Regions from separate parts of the Butyricimonas sp. BSD2780061689_150309_C8 genome, predicted to be linked through region 1. Evidence: riboswitches for the same ligand, from Rfam matches in the RefSeq annotation. Region 1 holds a riboswitch; the other holds the start of a gene.
The links. A riboswitch is a leader RNA that binds a small molecule or an ion and turns the genes downstream of it on or off. The one in region 1 is predicted to bind cobalamin.
Positions count from the first base shown of each region.

Region 2: it holds a riboswitch for cobalamin, as region 1 does, so the genes downstream of both, I2I33_RS05065 (ABC transporter substrate-binding protein) here and I2I33_RS04630 (TonB-dependent receptor) in region 1, are expected to answer to the same signal.

Region 1 covers NZ_JADMSV010000003.1:33,243-40,913, reverse strand. Annotated here, with positions in the region: gene I2I33_RS04635 (sirohydrochlorin cobaltochelatase) at 1-136, opposite strand, end outside; gene I2I33_RS04630 (TonB-dependent receptor) at 136-2,349, opposite strand; cobalamin riboswitch at 2,402-2,612, opposite strand; cobalamin riboswitch at 2,794-2,995, shown strand; gene I2I33_RS04625 (TonB-dependent receptor) at 3,101-5,458, shown strand; gene I2I33_RS04620 (aminopeptidase C) at 5,849-7,063, shown strand; gene I2I33_RS04615 (histidine kinase) at 7,385-7,671, opposite strand, start outside.
Region 2 covers NZ_JADMSV010000003.1:152,746-160,416, forward strand. Annotated here, with positions in the region: gene I2I33_RS05055 (hypothetical protein) at 52-705, shown strand; gene cobO (cob(I)yrinic acid a,c-diamide adenosyltransferase) at 754-1,272, shown strand; cobalamin riboswitch at 1,351-1,557, shown strand; gene I2I33_RS05065 (ABC transporter substrate-binding protein) at 1,724-2,812, shown strand; gene I2I33_RS05070 (FecCD family ABC transporter permease) at 3,110-4,063, shown strand; gene I2I33_RS05075 (ABC transporter ATP-binding protein) at 4,060-4,815, shown strand; gene I2I33_RS05080 (ATP-binding protein) at 4,913-6,463, shown strand; partial or broken gene I2I33_RS05085 (ATP-binding protein) at 6,555-7,671, shown strand, end outside.

The sequences.
Region 1 (7,671 bases):
AGTGCACCATGAGAATGGCTACTTTGTCATTAGGACCGAGGGTCTTGAATATATCGGAATGTTTGAAACCACCGCCACCGTGGGCTAATACATTAAGACTGATAAAGAGGGATAGTATGATGATAATTGTTTTCATTATTTTTTAAATCTAATAGTTAAACTTGCAAAGAATGTTCTTCCCGGACTTAATGTTCCGAGATTAGAGCCGTAAGGCAGGTTCTGGGAATAGTCGAACAGGTTCTCGATTCCCGCGTTGATTTCGAAAAGGAACATACCCACGGGAGAGAAAGAGTGGTTCGTCGTCAGATTCCAGATTTGGTACTTGGGGGCGTCAATCTCTTGGGCTTTCACGAATTTTTTGCCTTGAATTCGTCCGTTTAGGTTCACGTTAAGACGATAGTTTGTCCATTCGTGCATGTAATTCGCCTTGACGGTTGCCGAGTGACGGATGCTTTCTTCCAAACGAATTTTGGTTTTCCTATCCCGGGCATCCACGTAGCTATATCCACCACCTAGAGAAAATCCCGCACCGAGGTAGCTGTTAACGGAAATATCAACTCCTTGTGTCCGGGCTTTGTCCAGATTCTCGTAAGTTTCTCGGGAAGTGACCTTGTTGGCTTCGTCTTCCGGTGTTAGGGGTAATTTCTTTGACTCTATAACGTTACGGAGGTCATTGATATACCCGTTTACGGAGATGTTACAGTACTTTCCCGCATATTCCGTGTTGAAAGCGTAGTAATTCGATTTCTCCGGTTTCAGATCGGGGTTCCCGATAACGACGGTTAATTTTCCTTTCTTGGCAGATTCCTTATAATAATAGAGGTCCGTCAACAAGGGAGCCTTGAATCCGGCTGCGTACGAGAGCCTGAAGTTGAAATTTCCTAGGCTGTACATGGCTGAAAGTTTGGGCGTAAACTGATTCTTGAATGCCTCGTGGTAGATGTAACGGAAACCGGGTACTAATTGGAGTTTTTTGAAAAGACGAATTTCGTCTTGTGCATAAAGAGCCAGCGTATAGACATCTTTACTCTCCGCCAGATCGGTGGGATTCTTTAAGTAGTCCTTGATGTACTCGGTTCCAATGGAAATTTTGTTGTACTTACCGATCTTGAATACTCCTTTTAGGTTGGCAGATAAGTAGCGTTGACGTTTGGTCAGGATTTCATCTCCAACGTGGGTGGTAGTGTCGCCCTTGGACTCGATGGCACGGGTGTATACTTTGTAGTACTCGTAGTTGTTGGCGTTGACATCCAAGCTAATATAAGCGGAATTACCAAACAGATATTTTCCCCCCAATCCCACGGCGTAGTTCTCGTATGACATATCATAGTCGAATCCGGAAAGGTCTTTAGCATCCTTGTTCACGGGACGGTCGAGTTCTTTGGTAAAGTAACTTCCTTCCACGTACAAGTTCAGATTTTTTGATGGATCGAAGGCAAAACGTTGGTTCACGATGTCCGAGTGAAATTTATCAGACACTTTGCGACGGGTAGGTACACTATCTTCTGTGATATTACTGAGTTGCCAGCCGTCAGATTGGCGCCTTTGATAAGAGGTTGAGGACGAGAATTTGCCAGCGTTGATGTCCGCGTTGACGTTCTCGATAAAACTGCCCTTGCCTCCTAATCGGGTCGTGGACACGATGTTCAGGGCGTCATGCGGCTGATCTGTGATAATGTTGATCACTCCCGCAATAGCGTCCGATCCGTAGAGGGAGGAGGCTGCACCTTTAAGGACTTCGATTCGTTTTACCCTACCCATGTCGATTCGGGAGAGGTCAACGTAACCGGAAATATCTCCGGTCATTTTCTTCCCGTTCACGAGAACAAGGATATAATCTCCTTTCATTCCGTTAAGGGTCATGTTTGTACCCATAGCTGTTGGTCGGAAACTAAACGAGGGATTTAGCATCACGAGGGCATCCTCGATGGTGGAGATTCCGCCTTTTTTGATGTCCGAGGCTGTCATGACCTCGACGGGGACTGGCGAGTCCTTTAATTTTCGGTGAGTTCCCGTTCCCGAAACAACGACTTGATCGAGGTTGATCAGTGATGTTTTCAGTTGGAACAGAATGTCACTTTTGCTACTACTGACTTTTATGGAACTGACTTCGTAACCGGAGTAACTGGCCCGGAGCGTGTAGGTACCGTCGGGAACTTTTTCGAGGACGAATTCGCCCTTGTTGTTCGTGGCGATTCCGATGCTTGTTCCGACTAATCGTACATTGGCCCCGATAAGTGCTTTCCCGCTTTTTGCATCGATCACTTTCCCTCTCAACGTGATCTGCCCTAGCGAGACGCTTGCCAAAGTCAGCATGAATAATGTAGTCAGTACTACAATTCTTTTCATTCGGGTTAAGTTTTAAAGTTTATAATAGTATTCCTGGCCCCGAGAATACGCTATTACCTGTGTTTGTCTCGGCAGGTCTCCTGACTACGCCTAAGAAAGATACCTTCCCGTCCTTACGAACAGTGGTGTAAGAACCTTTCTTTGAATCTCCTCGTTAGGGAGAAACGGGCATCACAGTAGCGGGCACTGTACCGGATTCTAACCGGTTTCCCTCTTGTATGTTAATTGAGCATTAACACATCACCTAAGACGGCACAAATGTATATATTTTTTGACAAAAGGTTACGGTTGGATGAGAAAAATGATACCGGGAGAAGGTATAGAGATTCGTTAGGGACATTGTTGGAGTTTTTATTATAGGGATTGGTTGTCAGTTTGTTATGATGATTGAATTATGGAAATAAAAAAATCATGTTGAAAAAGTATAATATAAAAAAATATATTACATTCGCGCCATGTTTTGGTGCGAAGCCTTCGGTCATGGAGGTGATGCTTAATAGGGAATCCGGTGTGAATCCGGGACTGTACCCGCAGCTGTAAGTTCCTGTACAAGGGATTTTGTACTTCAAATGTCACTGGTTATAAACTGGGAAGGCAACAAAATCCGGAACAAGTCAGAAGACCTGCCGAACTAGATAAACCATAGCTTTCGGGAAAAAAAGCGAGAGGGAAAAAGATGGATTTTACCTTAAACTCATGTTGCCCAAAAGACTATGTTAATAATGCTTATTCATTATTAATATATAGTTGTATGAAAAAAGTTGTTGTATTAGCATTGTTGCTGTTTGTGTGCGTCGGTTCGCTTTTCGCTCAAGAGAACGATAAGCGAAAGAAAAAGAGTATCACGGACTCTTTATTCCGTATCGATCAGGTGGATGTGATGCAGAAAAAGAAGAGGATTGATTTGTTGGGATTGGATGTGCCTTTACGTTTCGTTCCGATAACGGTGAGCAAGTTGTCTAGCCAGATGCTTGACCGGAAGGGAATTGTTGATCTGATGGATGCCGTTAAGTTTTTGCCGGGAATTGTAGCGAAAGACAAGCAATACGGGCAGTTTCAACAGTTTTCTATTCGCGGACAGGGGAGTGCGGTTGTTATGATTGACGGGATTCGCGATGAGCGGACGTTGAATAATAACGTGCCTTACGGGGATTTGGCTGCCGTGGAGTCTATCGAATTGTTGAAAGGACCCGCCGCTATTTTGGCCGGACATTCGGCTATGGGCGGAGTGTTGAATATCGTGCGCAAGAAAGCGTCTCCCGATTTTTCGGCCAACGCTCGTATCAGTTATGGTAGCTGGGATGAGAGACGGGCTACTCTTGGTTTCGGGGGAAAACTTGTGGGACCTCTCGAATATCGTGCCAATATCAATTATTCAACGGGTGACGGATGGCGTGAGGTGAATGCAAATCGTTTTTCCGTGTATGGTGTTTTGGGAGCTGATTTAGGAAAGTGGGGACGTATTGATGTGACCGGTAGTTATGCCGATGATGATTACACGACCGAGATCGGGGCTGCACCCGTTATGCCCGGTGATATGTTCTACGTGGACGGAGACAAACCGTACGCGCTGAAGGGGGATCGCCACCCGGAGGCGGATTACCGCGAGGTTTATAATGACTTTGCCAATAATTACATGAAACGGAAAGTATGGGATATGTCTGTGTCATACGTTTACCAGATCACGGATTGGATGAAGTTGAAAGAACGTTTTTCCTATTTCCACAGTGATTTGGATTATCATTGTATTGAGGGGCTTTCTTATCGTACCTCTAAGGATCCGATATATAAATGGTATTATTATAAGTCAGAAGACGAGAAGGTGTATGTTGACTTGGATACGGTTCAACGAGGAAATGCTGCCCGTCAGAATCCGTTGAATTTTAACCCGGACCACAAAAACGTGAATAATACGATCGAGTTGACCGGGAAGTTCGAGACAGGTTCCGTGTTACATAACTACACGTTGGGATGGACGTACAATTGTTTTGATTTCGCCCAGTATAACGGTTATGGAGATGACGATTTGTGGGGGCCCGGTTTGGATGCACTTTTGCCTGTGCGGGACCCGCATATCGTGCAAGGATGGTGGGACACGAAAGTTTCAGCCGTTTCTCTGCGCACGGAGAGAACGCATGGAATTTATTTGCATGACGTGATCGAATTCAATGATAAATGGAAGATGATGGCCTCGGGACGTGTGGATTTGTATAGCCGGAAAACATCAAGTGCTACGATTGATGACGGGAAACAGAAATATGAAACGAAGAACAGGAAAGAATGGAAAGAGGTGGAGACCTCGGCATTCACGTATCGGGTGGGTGTCGTGTATTTCCCTATGCCTGAATTGTCATTCTACGGTTCTATTTCTTCTTATTTCAATCCTGTAACCACAACATATAGTCCTACCGTGATGTATTTGGACCGCAAGGGTAACGAGTTCAATCCTGACGAGGATGGGGGCGAAGTGTTCAAGCCGGAAAAAGGGTATTCCACGGAAGTCGGTGTACGTTACACCTTGAACGAGATGGTGGATATTAACGCGAGTGTATTTTATATTCGTAAGTATAATATCGTGAAGAGTCTGGGTGACACGACTGTATTGGTGGATGGTGTTGCTACCGAGAAGAGTATTCGGGGACAAGTCGGAAGAGCCGACTCGCGAGGTTTTGACATTGAGGTGGTTGTTCGTCCGTTACCGACTTTACAAGTTACGGGAGGTCTCGGTTGGTCGGACTATCGTTTGCGGGAAATTGCCGAGAGCGGACGTTTCTCTAAATATAAGGAACAGAATAAAAATGTTCGTGCCACGGGTGTGCCTCGTACGACATTCTACGCTTATGCCGATTACACGATACCACGCGGGGTGCTAAAGAATTTGTCATTCCATTTAAGTGGGAATTTCAAGGATAAGGTGTTCCGGAATATAGATAACCGGTTGTACGATCCGGCCTTGTGGTTGATGGATGCGGGTATTTTCTACACGATCAAGAATCACGTAACACTGGCATTGAACATTAACAACTTGTTTGACAAGGAATATTTCGAGAGAACCACGATCATGGCGAAACCCCGGAATTATCAGGCATCGGTTTCCTATACTTTTTAATTAAAGAAAGGGAATTTGAAAGAAGTCAAGGAGGATGTCAAACTCCCTCCCCCTTTGGGGTATTGAGCCTGTAAGCAGTCTCGAATCGGCTCTCGCTCGACAGACAACGAGTAAACTCTCAGTCTGTTCTCGCTTACTCGCCGATTTCCCTCTATAAACAGAGGGAGAGCTGAAATACTCCCTGTTTTTGGGAAGAATCACCAGCTCCTCCTCTGTTTATAGAGGAGGTGGCCGAAGGTCGGAGGAGTTTATTTTGTAATAGAGAGAACTGTTCAGGCAGTTCTCTTTTTGTTATTGGCTAACGTAAATATATTCAGCTTGTCAGCTTGTTTTGCGGTTCTTTTTATACTTTTGCAGGCAGACAATTAAATCACAATCAATATAAAAGATATGAAGAGAACAGCATTTATTTTATTCGCCCTCGTTTTCGGAGGGTACATGATGGCCTATGCGCAGCAGAATACGACTGTACAGGACACGACAAAGCCTGTAGGCTACCAGTTTACTGATATCAAGAGATTGCCCGCTACGTCCGTGAAGGATCAGTATCGTGCCGGGACTTGTTGGTCATGGTCAACGTCCTCTTTCCTAGAGTCGGAAATGATGCGAATGGGGAAAGATTCAGTGAATTTGTCGGCCATGTATTTCGTGAAACACGCTTATTCGGATAAGGCGGATAAATATGTTCGCTTGCACGGGGTGTTGAATTTTGCGGTGGGAGGAGCCTCTTCGGATGTGACGAATATGGCGAAGAAATATGGGATTGTGCCTCTTGAGGTGTATCAAGGATTGAATTACGGGGAACCGAGTCATGTTTTCGGAGAGATTGATGCTGTTTTGAAAGCTTACGTGCAAGCGGTAGTGGAAAATAACAACAAGCGGTTGAGTACGGCGTGGAAACGGGGATTCGATGCTATTCTGGATACTTATCTCGGACCGGAGCCGGAGAAGTTTGAATATCAAGGAAAAGAATATACACCGCAGACTTTCGCTAAAGAGGTGGTTGGCTTAAACATGGATGACTATGTGAATTTAACCTCTTTCACGCACCATCCTTTCTACACGGAGTTCGCTATTGAGGTTGAGGATAACTGGTCTTGGGATAAGGCTTATAATCTTCCGTTGGAAGAGTTGATGCAAGTGATGGATTATGCTATTGATAACGGTTATACTTTCGTTTGGGGTGCTGACGTGAGCGAGAAAGGATTTGCCACGAAGGATGCAGGGGTTGCCGTGATTCCGGCAACGGACACGAAGGAGATGAGCGGTGCGGAAATTGCTAAATGGGAAAAGTTGCCGAAGGGACAGCAGATGATGGATGCTTTCAAGCAAGGTCCGGCTCCCGAAAAGACGATCACGCAGGAGATGAGACAGGAAGAGTTCGATCGTTACCTGACAACGGACGACCACGGAATGCATATCATTGGTAAAGCAAAAGATCAGAACGGAACTCCTTATTTCATCGTGAAGAATTCTTGGAATAAGTATAACAAATTCGGAGGGTATTTCTACGCATCTTATCCTTATATGGCTTTGAAGACAATGGATATTATGGTTCACAAGAACGCTATCCCGAAGGCGATAAGGAAGAAATTGGGAATCTAAGAATTTTAGATTTAATGATTTTAGATTTAATGATTTTAGATTTTAGATTTTAGATTCCAGCCGCACGAGGCTGACGCTTTTTGAGACACGATCATCAAGAAACTCCTCCGTCACTTCGTGCCACCTCCTCTATAAACAGAGGAGGAGCTGGTGACTTTCCCCGAAGAAAGGAAGTATTTCAACTCTCCCTCTGTTTATAGAGGGAGTACCCCGAAGGGGGGAGGGAGTTTGAGAAATGACTTTTTGAACAGCCTCGGAGGGGTAGTTAAAAAGTCAGCCTTGTGCGGCTGGAATCTAAAATTTAAAATTTAAAATCTAAAATTAGTAAGTTGTTTCGTGCGTGGCATACACGCTATCCAGTAGTTGGCGTCCGAGACAGGGGCGATAATGGGAGCCTTCGTAGTAATTCCGGATGTTATTTGTGTACTTGTTGATGCCGGAAAAGTCATAAACGTTTTCAGCTCCGAATATTTCTTTCAGTTGCTCCACGTCCGCCGGGTTCAGACGTATTTGTTTGTATTCCGGGCTAATGATGATTTTGTACCTCGTGTGGTGATCCTGGAATACTTTTGCGATTTCCGATAACAGTTTGATTTGTGGTTTCATCA
Region 2 (7,671 bases), 120 kb from region 1:
CTACTTTTGCTCATGAATTAATACACGAGTGATTATCAAATAATTATTATCATGGAAAACACATTATCTATTCCTGTAGCTTTTCTGGCACAAGGCTCTATCCGGATTGACGGGATAACCTATTACCGACACGGCAATAAAGTTCGGGCCTGCAAATCACGACGGAGTCCTAAAAAAACAAGAACCGAGGGGGAAGAGGAATCCTCCAGCCGTTTCACGGAAGCCCGTAAAATGTGGAGAATCTACCGTCGTGCCATCGGGGATTTGCCGATATGGAAACTCATGGCCAAGGAGATGGGAATAAATAAAAGCGATTCCTTATTCCATTCTCAAAACGGGGGATGTTTTCGCCCGGGAGAAGGGGTATGGGCTTTCCCGACATTCCGATTCTCGACAGGCACGCTGGACGCACCGGTGATCACGAGTGTCACAAGGGAAGGATGGTCCGTGACCCTAAACTGGGAAAATGACATTGACTGCCCGAAAGCGAGCGTGTCAGATCAAGTGTACGTGGGATATTTTTACGGGACCTTACCCCGCGCCCCGCAAATGATCACGTGCCTTAACTCGTTCCGGGGCGACGGCAAAGTGACCGTGGACATCCCGGCAGCGAAACAACCGGAAGGGACACCCCTACATCTCTACTTGTTTTTCGGCAATAAAGATACCACCCGTTTCTCTCCAAGCGTGTACACGGGAGTGTAATGTTCATGCAGCTCTCCTACCCCCCAAAAAATTTAAAACCAAAAGGACATGACACTTAGAGGATACATCCATATCTACACGGGAAACGGGAAAGGGAAAACAACCGCGGCCTTCGGACTGGCCGTCCGGGCTTTATGTGCCGGGAAAAGTGTTTTCATCGGGCAATTCGTCAAGAGCATGAAATATAACGAAACAGCCATAGAACCCTTGTTCGACCACCTTGTTATCCAGCAATTCGGAGAAGGCTGCTTCATTGAAAGAGAACCCACCCCGGCAGATATACAAGCAGCTCACGAAGGGCTGGAAATATGTCGCCAACATCTTATGGAAGGTAAATTCGATATGGTTATCTTGGACGAACTGACAATTGCCTTGTATTACTCCATGCTTTCCCTGGAAGAAGTGTTAAATGTTCTCCGCCAACGCTCCCCTCACACCGAAGTCGTAATTACCGGACGTTACGCACCCCAGGAATTAATCGATATAGCAGACCTCGTAACAAATATGCAAGAAGTGAAACACTATTATTCGCTTGGCGTCCTGTCCCGTAACGGGATTGATCATTGAAAACCTCGCCTAACAGCGGTTCATTCCAATGAAATAAAAATCTTTTATACAATTTATTGCCTAATTAAAAATTACAACCTATTTTCGCATCGTCATAGTTTCATACACCACTTCGTGTTGTGTTGAATGAAAAAGGGAATCCGGTGGAAATCCGGAACAATACCCGTTGCTGTATTTCCCCCTTTTAAAGGAAAAGTTTATCGTACGTTTGCCACTGGTCAGAATGCTGGGAAGGCACGATAAAAGGGATAAGTCAGAAGACCTGCTATGATCGAGATAGATTTGCATCTGCGGGATTCAGATGGTAATCAGGTATAGATGGCAAGGTCATTCTGTTTTTGATTTACCGTTTCAGGTTTTTCCCGCTCGCATAAATATCTCTCTCGAAGTTTTATAAAAACTATTACATATGAAACAAGTACTATTATTATTCACGTTTATCGTTTTTCTGATGCTATCCGGTTGTCAGACGAAAACAAAGTCCACAAGCGCCTTCACGAAGGAAGTTTACACACCGGAATACGCCACGGGATTCGACATCATGGGAGCTGATAACACGGAAAGCACGATTATTCACGTGCGTAACCCCTGGCAGGGAGCGGAAGGCGTTGAAATGTCCTACTTCGTGGCTCGGAACGGGGAGCAGGCACCGAAAGATTTTGACGGTGTGATTATTCCCGCAGGAGCGAAACGAATTGTATGTATGTCATCCACTTACATCGCCATGCTGGATGCCATTAACCAAGTGGATCGGGTAGTAGGAGTTTCCGGAATGAATTATGTTTCCAACCCGTATGTCCTTGCACACAAAGAAACCATAAAAGACATGGGGGCGGAAATAAATTATGAACTTCTTGTCGGGTTGGCCCCGGATCTTGTATTACTATACGGCATCGGGGACGCACAATCAACCGTGACGGACAAACTAAAAGAATTGAATGTTCCTTATATGTACGTGGGAGAATACCTGGAAGAATCTCCGCTGGGCAAGGCCGAATGGCTGGTTGCCATTTCCGAATTGACGGATAGCCGGGAAACAGGTACAAAAGTATTTAGAGAGATTCCCGAACGTTATAACAACATGAAACAGTTAACGGCAAACGTGGAAAAACGTCCTACCGTCATGCTGAACACACCGTGGAATGACAGTTGGGCCATGCCTTCCATGAAAAGCTACGTGGCACAATTAATCACGGACGCGGGGGGAGATTATATTTACAAAAAAAACACCTCTAACGGGGCCGAACCCATCGGACTGGAAACAGCCTACGGGTTGATTCGCGAGGCTGACGTGTGGTTGAATGTAGGTATGGCGACGACTCTCGACGAGTTGAAGATCATGAATCCGAAATTCAAGGATGCAAAAGCCATCCAGGAAAACGAGGTCTATAATAATAACCTGCGCTTAACTCCCGAAGGGGGAAATGATTACTGGGAATCGGCTGTTGTACGCCCGGACATCGTACTCCGTGACCTGATCAAAATCTTACACCCGGAACTGGTGACGGAGGATTTGTATTATTACAGGCACTTGGAATAGTTTAAAATTTAGAGTTTAGAATGAAAAAAGCATCTACCCCCACCAGCTCCCCCTTACACAGGGGGAGAGACGAATGCGAGAAGGCGCTAAGATATTACAATGTAGCGTATCCTACCCCTCGTGTAAGGGGGAGGTAGAGGGGGTTGTTAAAGCGTCGGCCTTGTACGGCTGGAATCTAAAATCATAACTCAAGAAATTAACAACAGTGATGTCATTTTCAATTGTCCATTTTCAATTTTCAATTTTATCGTGAAACGCAATTCGATCATATTCCTTTTCCTGGGTCTGCTGACTTTCGTGTTGTTCGTACTCGACTTGTTGTCGGGGGATTCGGCACTTTCCGTCGGGCAGGTTTGGAACGTGTTCACGGGTAACGAGACGGATATGACAACCCGGAATATCGTGCTGTCGATTCGATTGGTGAGAGTGATCGTCGCCATTTTGATCGGTGTGGCTCTTTCGATAAGCGGCTTGCAGATGCAGACCGTTTTCCGGAACCCGTTGGCAGATCCTTACTTGTTGGGAGTAAGTTCCGGATCGGGATTAGGCGTTGCTTTCTTTATCTTGGGAGCTCCCCTGCTGGGACTGGCACATTCCGGTTTTTGGCAGTCGGTAGGTATTGTCGGGGCCGGATGGGGCGGGGCCGTCATGGTTCTGTTACTGATTGCCATCATCAGCCGTTACGTGAAAAATATTCTTGGAGTGTTGATCATGGGAGTGATGATCGGTTACATCGCGGGAGCCATCATACAAATTTTACAGTACTTGAGTTCTGCCGAGCAATTGAAAATGTTTTTCCTGTGGTCGATGGGCTCCCTGGGACACGTCACGACCACGAAACTATTTATCATGATTCCCGTGATTTGCGTGGGCGTCATTCTCTCGATTTATTGTATCAAGGCATTAAATCTTCTTCTACTCGGGGAGAATTACGCCCAGACGATGGGACTCAATATACGGCGCGCCAGAACGCTTATTTTCGTATCGACAACATTGTTGACCGGAACCGTGACGGCATTTTGCGGCCCGGTAGGCTTTCTCGGACTTGCCGTGCCTCACGTGGCCCGTATGTTGTTTAACGATGCGGATCACCGGACGCTTTTGCCGGGAAGTATATTGCTGGGAGTCGTGGCCATGTTACTATGTGATATTATTGCTAAAACACTCGTGCTACCCATAAATTGTATTACCGCCCTGCTGGGAATTCCGGTAATTATTTGGGTGGTATATAAAAACCTTCGACCGGCATGATACAACTGGAATCTTTAACACTAGGATACGGGCAAGAGGTTCTGCTTGACCGGGTATCGGCCAACTTGGACGGGGGTGGACTGATCGCCCTGCTGGGACGTAATGGTAGCGGGAAAAGTACCTTACTACGGGCCACGGCGGGATTAGGGAAAATCAAGTCCGGGCGAATATTGCTGACCGGGAAAGACCTTACCGGGTTGCGACCGGAGGAACTGGCTCGTACCGTCAGTTTCGTGACGACCGAAAAGGTACGGATTCCTAACCTGAAATGCCGGGATGTAGTTGCCCTCGGGCGGGCTCCCTACACGAACTGGGTAGGACGACTGCAACCACGCGACCGGGAAATCGTTGATAAATCCCTAGCATTACTCGATATGTCCACCTATGCCGAACGAACAATGGACCAAATGTCGGACGGGGAATGCCAGCGAATCATGATCGCCCGGGCTCTCGCGCAAGACACCCCCATCATCCTGCTTGATGAACCCACCTCTTTTCTGGACCTACCGAACCGTTACGAACTGGGGGTTCTACTACAAAGACTGGCTCACGAACAAAACAAATGCATTCTTTTTTCAACCCACGAACTGGATATTGCCCTCACGCTCTGCGATTCCATCGCCTTGATTGACCGTCCGCATTTGCATTACCTGCCCACGCGACAGATGATCAACAGCGGTCATATCGAACGCTTGTTCCGGAACGAAACCATCACGTTCGACCCGAAAGAATTGCGTATCCGTGTCCGATGAAAGACTGCTTAAGAGAGGCGTTAAACTTGTCGTTCATTTTCGATAATCATAGAAAATTGAGTATCTTTGTTTTATTATTATCCATAAACGAACGCATATGAGTGAGAAAATTTATCCCATAGGTATCCAGAATTTCGAGAAAATCCGAAAAGAAGGTTATTTCTATATTGACAAGACTGCCTTGATTTACCGACTGGTAAAAACGGGTAGTTATTACTTTCTCAGTCGCCCGCGTCGTTTTGGAAAGAGCTTGTTAATTTCCACGCTCGATGCCTATTTCCGGGGAGAAAAAGAATTGTTTAAAGGATTGGCAATAGAGAAACTGGAAAAAGATTGGGTGAAACGCCCGGTACTGCATATTGATCTGAATATCGGAAAATACGATGCTCCCGACAGCCTGGACAAGATATTGAACGAGGCTCTAGTGAAGTGGGAAACGGTGTTTGGCACGGGTGCCGGGGAAAGCACTTTGGCGTTACGTTTCAAAGGTGTCGTGGAACGCGCCTATAAGCAATCCGGACAACGGGTTGCCATCCTTGTTGACGAATACGACAAACCCTTGTTACAAGCTATCGGCGACGAGGAACTTCAACGGGAATACCGTAACACTCTAAAGCCTTTCTATGGTGTACTTAAAACCATGGACGGGTGTATCCAGTTTGCCATGCTCACGGGTGTGACTAAATTCGGGAAGGTAAGCGTGTTCAGTGACCTGAACAACCTGGAAGATCTTTCCATGTGGAACGAATATGTCACTCTTTGCGGTGTCAGCAATCAAGAAATACATGAAAATTTAGAAGAAGAATTACATGAATTTGCCAAGGTTCAAAGCATGACATACGATGAAGTCAACACGGAACTGGAAAAATGGTATGACGGGTATCACTTCACGCATAATTCTATCGGCATATACAATCCGTTTAGTCTGCTTAGCGCATTCAAGCGGAAAGATTTTGGCAATTACTGGTTCGAAACGGGCACACCCACCTATCTCGTGGAGCTACTGAAACGCAATCATTATGACCTGGAACGCATGGCATCCGAAGAAACCAGCTCAGACGTATTGAATAGTATTTACGGGGACGAACAGCCTATCCCCGTGATCTTCCAGAGCGGGTACCTCACGATAAAAGGCTATGACAAAGAATTCGGATTGTATCGCCTAGGATTTCCAAATAAAGAAGTGGAGGAAGGTTTTATCAATTTTCTGATGCCTTTTTACACCCGGTTCAATAAAATTGAGGCTCCATTTGAAATTCAAAAATTCGTTCGTGAAATACGTACAGGACAACTGGATGCCTTTTTCAATAGATTGAAAAGTTTTCTGGCCGATACTCCTTACGAGCTGATCAGCGAACAAGAACGTCATTATCAAAACGTGCTTTTCATCATCTTCAAGCTGGTAGGTTTTTACACGGAAGTCGAGTATCACACTTCCGAGGGACGTGTGGATCTCGTGTTGAAAACCAACGATTACATTTACATCATGGAATTTAAACTGAATGGCAGTGCCGAAGAGGCCTTGCAACAAATCCATGACAAGCATTACGCTCAACCATTCCAATCAGATAAACGCAAGATATTTAAAATTGGCGTGAACTTCAGTTCGAAAACAAGGAATATCGAGAAATGGATCGTGGAGCCATAACCAGTATATTCAATTTTTAAAACATAGCTATCTTCGATAATCATATAAAATTGAATATCTTTGTTCTATTATTATCCATAAACGAACGCACATGAGTGAGAAAATTTATCCCATAGGTATCCAGAATTTCGAGAAAATCCGGAAAGAAGGTTATGCTTACGTTGACAAAACCGCCTTGATTTACCGATTGGTGAAAAAAGGAAGTTATTACTTTCTCAGTCGCCCGCGTCGTTTTGGAAAGAGCCTGTTAATCTCCACGCTCGATGCCTATTTTCTCGGAAAAAAGGAGTTGTTTAACGGGTTGGCCATGGAAAAATTAGAGAAGGATTGGATTCGGCGGCCCGTGCTACACCTGGATCTCAATATTGGAAAATATGATGCCCCGGATAGCTTGGATAAAATACTCGAAGAGGCCATATCAAAATGGGAAGTACTTTACGGCACCGGAGTCGGAGAGTCTACCTTAGCCCTACGTTTCAAAGGAATCGTGGAACGAGCCTGCCAGCAATCCGGCCAACGAGTAGCCATTCTCGTTGACGAGTACGACAAACCCTTGTTACAAGCTATTGGAAATGAGAATCTTCAACGAGAATACCGTAACACGTTGAAACCTTTCTACGGAGTGCTCAAAACAATGGATGGTTGCATCCAATTCGCCATCTTAACCGGGGTAACCAAATTCGGGAAAGTCAGCGTGTTCAGTGATTTGAATAACCTGATAGACATTTCGATGGATGAACCTTTCATTTCCTTGTGCGGAATGACAGAGCAAGAAATTCATGACAATTTTGAAGAAGATTTGCACGAGTTAGCCGCTGCACAAAAGATGACCTACGAGGAAGTGGGAGCTGAATTGAAGAAGTATTACGATGGTTACCATTTTGTCGAAAATTCTGAAGGTATATACAATCCATTCAGCGTGCTGAATACATTTTTCAAGATGAAATTCGGTAGTTACTGGTTTGAAACGGGTACACCCACCTATCTCGTGGAGCTACTGAAACGCAATCATTACGATCTGGAACGGATGGCAACCGAAGAAACCAACTCAGACGTATTGAATAGCATTTACGGGGACGAACAGCCTATTCCCGTGATTTTCCAAAGCGGGTACCTCACGATAAAAAGCTATGATAAACGTTTTGGACTTTATCGCCTTGGATTCCCAAACAAAGAGGTGGAAGAGGGTTTTATCAATTTTCTGATGC